2 regions of the Pectinatus sottacetonis genome follow, and region 1 is predicted to be linked to the other one. Evidence: riboswitches for the same ligand, from Rfam matches in the RefSeq annotation. Region 1 holds a riboswitch; the other holds the start of a gene.

The links. A riboswitch is a leader RNA that binds a small molecule or an ion and turns the genes downstream of it on or off. The one in region 1 is predicted to bind ZMP and ZTP.
Region 2: another riboswitch for ZMP and ZTP. It lies ahead of I6760_RS03875 (L-lactate MFS transporter); the one in region 1 lies ahead of pflB (formate C-acetyltransferase).

The regions. Positions count from the first base shown of each region.
Region 1 covers NZ_WIQK01000001.1:1,382,084-1,385,515, forward strand. The annotation lists gene hemL (glutamate-1-semialdehyde 2,1-aminomutase) at 1-1,105, shown strand, start outside; gene I6760_RS13130 (hypothetical protein) at 1,134-1,205, shown strand; ZMP/ZTP riboswitch at 1,292-1,370, shown strand; gene pflB (formate C-acetyltransferase) at 1,475-3,432, shown strand, end outside.
Region 2 covers NZ_WIQK01000001.1:830,632-834,063, forward strand. The annotation lists gene I6760_RS03875 (L-lactate MFS transporter) at 1-1,170, opposite strand, end outside; ZMP/ZTP riboswitch at 1,251-1,334, opposite strand; gene I6760_RS03880 (nicotinate phosphoribosyltransferase) at 1,508-2,563, opposite strand; gene I6760_RS03885 (L,D-transpeptidase) at 2,847-3,432, shown strand, end outside.

The DNA.
Region 1 (3,432 bases):
AGTTGTTGAAGCTTTGGAAAAGGCAGTGCAGAAAGGAACTAGTTATGGAGCTCCAACGCTGCTGGAATCGGAACTGGCCAAGATGGTTATGTCTGTTTATCCGTCAATAGAGAAGATTCGTATGGTTAATTCCGGTACAGAAGCCACAATGAGTGCTATTCGCGCGGCGCGCGGCTATACAGGTCGGGAAAAATTTGTTAAATTTATCGGCTGTTATCATGGACATGCAGACAGCCTTTTGGTTAAAGCAGGTTCGGGTGCAGCTACCTTTGGTGTGCCTGACAGCCCTGGTGTCACTAAGGGAACAACAAAAGATACTGTTACAGTCCCTTACAATGATACGGCGGCGATAACGAAGGTTATGGAAGAACAGGGAGATGAAATTGCGGCCATTATTGTTGAACCTGTGGCAGGAAATATGGGATTGGTTTTACCTAAACAGGGATATTTGCGGACACTGCGGGAACTTACAGAAAAACATGGAACAGTTTTGATCTTTGACGAAGTAATGTGTGGTTTTCGTGCTTCACTGGGGGGAGCACAGGCGGCTTATGGCATAAAACCAGATATGACATGTCTGGGAAAGATAATTGGTGGCGGACTACCAGTAGCAGCTTACGGTGGAAAAAAAGAAATTATGGACATGATTGCCCCGATTGGACCGGTTTATCAGGCAGGCACCTTAAGTGGCAATCCTCTGGCAATGACAGCAGGTATTGCTACATTATCTATACTTACGGCGGAACCAGAGGCTGGTCAGCCTGACTACAGTCGTATGCTGACATTGAAAACAAAGAAATTACTGCTGGGCATGCAGGAAGCTGCACATAATGCAGGTATAAAGATCCAGATACATCAGGCGGGGTCTATGTTTGGTATATTTTTTAATGAAAATGAAGTTTATGATTATGATACTTCGGCAGCATCAGATCAGGAAGCATTTAAGGTTTATTTCAAAGCGATGCTTGAACAGAATATTTATCTTGCTCCATCACAATTTGAAACTTTGTTTGTGAGTGGTGCGCATACGGAGGAAGATATTGAAAGAACAATAGCAGCCTGCCGAAATGCTTTTAAGAAAACAGCAGAATTTTTGCAGAAATAAACTGTAACAAGATTTGGAAGAAAATATTATGGCATATTCTGTTGCAATAAGGGGTGTCAGGCATACTTACCGTGACAGGGTAAAATCAATTAACCGTTAAGAGTAAATTAACTATGGGAATAAATATTAACAGTTGACATTATAAAAATATTTATTTATAATATCGATGTAGAAAAGTTTAACTAACAGTAGATACGGAACTGGCGGAATTGTGGGTTACCACAGGGGACTGTATCACTTAAAGTCGGCCGCCTGGGCAGAGGTACATTTGCTCAGGCGGCTTTTTGTTTGTCCTGAAAATGTATTTCTATAATTGATCTAAATTTTTTGACGAAGATGAAAAAACATTTGTTTTAGGGAGGACACATCATGAGTGATTATTGGATTGATTTTAAAAAAGGCAGATGGCAGAGCGAAATTAATGTAAGAAATTTTATTCAAAAAAATTATACACCATATGAAAATGGTACAGAATTTCTTGCAGGGACAACAAAAAGAACTGAAACAGTATGGAATAAATGCAAAGTACTTTTAGAACAAGAACGGGCAAAAAACGGAGTGCTTGATGTTGATACAGAGAAAGTATCATCAATTACATCACATGCTCCCGGTTATATAGATAAAGAAAATGAGGTTATTGTTGGATTACAGTTGGATGAACCGTTAAAACGCGGTGTTATAGTTAACGGTGGACTGCGTATGGCGGTACAAGCCTGCGAAGAATATGGCTATGAACTCAGTCCCAAAATAAGAGAAATTTATTCTAAATATGTAAAAACACACAATGATGTAGTGTTTTCCTTATATACACCTGAAATGCGTAAAGCCCGTTCATTAGGACTTTTAACAGGGCTGCCTGATGCTTATGGTCGTGGGCGTATAATAGGGGATTACAGGCGCATTGCCCTTTATGGGATAGATGCTTTGATCAAGCAAAAAGAAGATGATAGGATAATTTCTTTTGCGGGTGAAATGTTAGAAGAAACAGTTCGGTCAAGAGATGAAATTGCGCAGCAGATAGCAGCATTGAAAGAATTGAAAGCAATGGCCAGAACTTATGGTTTTGATATAAGTTGTCCTGCTCAAAATGCAGTGGAAGCAGTACAATGGATATATTTTGGCTATTTGGCAGCAGTCAAAGAGCAGAATGGAGCGGCAATGTCGCTTGGACGGGTATCAACATTTATTGATATTTATATAGAACGTGATTTTAAGCGGGGAATATTGACAGAATCCCAGGCGCAGGAAATTATAGACCAGTTTGTTATAAAGCTTCGTTTAGTACGTATGCTGCGTACGCCGCAATATAATGAACTTTTTGCAGGTGACCCTATATGGGTTACAGAAGCCATAGGCGGAATGGGAGAAGATGGGCGTACTCTGGTCACAAAGACATCTATGCGTATGCTGCATACACTTATTAATCTGGGGCCAGCTCCGGAACCTAATATGACGGTACTTTGGTCACCACGTCTGCCGGAAGAATTTAAGCGTTTTGCAGCAGATGTTTCAATAAAGACAAGTGCGGTTCAATATGAAAATGATGAAGTCATGCGTCCGGTTTACGGTGATGATTATGGCATTACCTGTTGTGTATCGGCAATGAAGCTGGGAAAAATGATGCAATTTTTTGGGGCAAGAGCAAATTTAGCTAAATCCTTATTATTAGCTATAAATGGAGGAAAGGATGAAAAAACCAATAAACAGCTTGCACCGGAAATGTCATTACCACAGGGTGAATATCTTGATTATGAAGATGTCAGAAAAAAATATTCCCAGGTATTGGAATGGCTGGCAGGTCTTTATGTAAATACAATGAATATCATTCATTACTCGCATGACAGGCATGCTTATGAAGCCGAACAAATGGCTCTGCATGATAGTAAAATCGAACGTCTTATGGCTTTTGGTGTAGCGGGATTATCTGTTGCTGTCGATTCACTTAGTGCGATAAAGTATGCAAAAGTAAAACCTATCCGCAATGATGCTGGTGTGGCAGTTGATTTCACCATAGAAGGAGATTTCCCTAAATATGGCAATAACGATCCACGAGTAGATGTTTTTGCCAAAGAAATTACCCATGAATTTATTACTGATCTTAGAAAATATCCGGCATATCGCGGAGCAAAGCATACTCTTTCAGTATTGACAATAACTTCAAATGTAATGTATGGGAAGAAAACTGGTACAACGCCTGATGGCAGAAAACTTGGAGAACCATTGGCTCCAGGGGCTAATCCGATGCATGGACGTGATAAAAATGGTGCTTTGGCAGCCATGAAATCGATAGCAAATATATCTTATGATGATTGCCGTGATGGTATTTC
Region 2 (3,432 bases), 550 kb from region 1:
CTTCAACACCAGCGCGATAATAAAATTCACAACAAAACAACCCGAAAAGAAATATAATGTCAGTGTATAACTATTTGTTGTTTCACGCAGCCAGGAAACAAGCACCGGCCCTACAACTCCAGCTATTCCCCAGGCCGTCAATATCCTGCCATGAATAGCACTAAGCTGCCTTGTCCCAAATATATCACTCAAATATGCCGGCATACAGGAAAATCCCCCGCCATAACAACTTATTATCAGAAATATCAGTCCCTGGAAAACAGCTGCACTGTCTACCTGTGCCAGCTGCCAAAAAGCTCCTATTTCAATCAGGAAAAATAAAGCATACGTATAACCACGCCCTATATAATCAGAAATAGTCGACCAAAAAATCCGGCCAAACCCATTTAAAAGCCCAATTATCCCAACCATTGAAGCTGCCGCTGCCGGCGTCATTTTGACCACATCCTGTGCCATTGGTGACGCCACTGCCAGTAATCCTATACCACAAGTTATATTTACAAAAAATATCCACCACAATGCAGCAAACTGCCATGTCTTAAAAGCATCATGTGCTGTCATTCCCCTATTCATTCTCGTAATATTCTTATCATCTGACACCGAAATGCTGACGGGTGGTTTCAGATATAATGCTGATGCGGTCATCACAACCATATATGCACAGCCCAAAATCAAAAAATTGCCAACAAGTCCATATGATGTCGTCAAATACTGCATAAGTGGACCAGCAATAAGACTGGCAAACCCAAACCCCATAATAGCAAGTCCCGTGGCAAATCCACGTTTATCAGGAAAATATTTTACCAAAGTAGAAACAGGTGTTATATATCCTACTCCTAATCCTACACCGCCAATGACACCATAAAACATATATAATGCCCACAAGCTGTGCATTTTCAGCGCCAGTGCTGTTCCAAACATTCCCAGTACAAAAAATACCATTGAAACCAAACCGCTTTTTTTCGGTCCAAGTTTTTCGACAAAACTACCTAAAAACCCCGCTGACAACCCTAAAAATAAAATTGCCAGAGAAAATGTCCATGTAGTCTGTTTAAGAGAAAAACCCATTTGCTGCATGATCGGTCTGGTCAATACACTCCACGCATACACACTGCCAATACAAATATGGATTCCAATTGCTGATAGGGCAATAAGCCAACGATTTCTCACTTTGCACTCTCCTTTAAAATAAGAAAATAAACTCAAGAGATAAAAGTCTGCCGGAAAACAAAAAGACCGTCCAGGCTCAATATCTCTGCCCAGACGGTCGGCTTATCACTATAATACAGTCCATGTGGTCAATTCCACATTATCCGTCAGGCCTGTACTATATCTGCACTTTTTTAATATGAGTTTATTATAACAACCAACTTCTATCTTGTCAACAAACACTTTACCATTACATATTCTATTGCTGTGTAAAAAGATCATCCCAAAAAGTATACGCTATCATCGCACAAATAAGACAAAGAATAATAAAATCTCCAAACCCAACCATAATTAACGCCTACATTTCTACATCCTCAAGTCGGTCATTAGGTATATAATGACGTCCTGTTTTTGCACATGGTTTTCCATCAAGCAGTACAACATCAGAAGTAAAATCTACATTAGTAGCAAAAATATTGCTGCCGACTGCATAAACATCAACCGGAACTTTATTTTCTTCAAACAAATGAATACGTTCAGGATTGAACCCGCCTGATACAATTATTTTCACATGATTAAAACCCTCTTTATCGAGCGCAGTCCTGACATTTCTTACCAATTGCTCATTTACCCCGGTCGGCTTAAAATGCCCCATCTGTCCGATAAGAGAAACATCGACCATCTTATCCGATGTATCAAGACGTACTCCTTCCAGCCGGTCTCCAAGTTCACGGGCAATAGCCAGACTAGTATTAACACAATCATTATTAAAATCGACTAATGCAATCCGGCTTATTTTAGGGTCCATATATTTATCAAAAGCCCTCGTTGCTGCTAGTGAATCACCGCCCATTGCTGCAATTAACGCATGCGGAATAGTTCCGGCAGCTTCTATGCCCCAGCACATTGCATTCGCCGGCGTAGACACATTACTCATTCCACCGACTTTAGCAGCATATCCGTCGCCTTCCTGCACCGTATATTCATCAAAACGTGATGGGAAAAATAATACCGGTTTACCATTGGCTGCTTCTACTGCCCGACTACAGTTTGTCGCTATTTTAGTACGTCTTGCTAAAATTCCCAAATATACTGTCTCCAAATGAATAAAATCAGCCAGATTTCCTTCTATAGTCATTACCGTTTCCCATGGAGCTATTTTATCCCCATCATGCAGTGCCTTTATTTTTAACCCCTGCGGATTGCGCGAACATTTTCTTATCAAGGCAATAACTTCGTCTATTCCGCAAAGCATCGCATAATCACGTTGAAATACCTGCACTGTAACATGCGGCTTTATATTGGACTGTTCCAATATCTCCTGGGTACGCAAAAAATAAATATCACTATAAAATCCCTTTTTAATTTTATCGACCGGAAAATCAAACAACTCCGGATCTACTCTTTTTTTCATCAAGCAGCCTCCTAAATTACGGCATTGTAAAACCTCTGTAATATAAGTATTCTAATTGGATATTATACCATAAAACTTGCATTTATTATAATATTTTTAACTGTCCTTGTCTACTTTAATATATTGCTAAACCTGTATTCAGCCTGTCCTATCATCCCCAATAAATAATAATTCAACAGAAAATAAACTTTCCCTCATCAAGCGGCAGGGAATTGGAATAAAAAGATAAATATGGTATATTTTATATTAAGTCTATAACAAATAAAAGAAAAGAGTAGATGTTATGATGCGTTATGTACTGATTATTTTTTCTACTGTTATAATGTTTTTTACCAATTATTCCTACACCAACGCGGAAAAAAAGCTGCCTGAACCAGCTCCGGCTAAGCCTTCTATTCACCTACTGGTAAATATTCCCGCACATTGGATAAGGATTTACGATAATAATACCTGTACTGCCGCTTATCCTGTTGCCGTTGGTAAACCGGATACGCCCACCCCTGTAGGAGATTTCAAAATAATTTACAAAGAAAAAAATCCCACATGGATAGATCCTGATGACACCGATATTCAGATTCCTTCCGGGCCAGAAAACCCTATTGGATACCGCTGGATCGGTATTGGCGGCAATTATGGTATTCATGGTACCAACCGTCCGGACTCCATAGGAAAATATGCTTCAAACGGCTGTATCCGCGTTAATGAAAAATACATAGAAATGATTTACAGAAAGGTTTCTATAGGCACCCCCGTAAAAATAATATATAATCGTCTTATAGTGGAAAAAGCAGCAAATGGCAATATAGCTTATTATATTTATCCTGATGGTTATGACAGACAGCCACTGACCGTACAAGATGTTGATAACA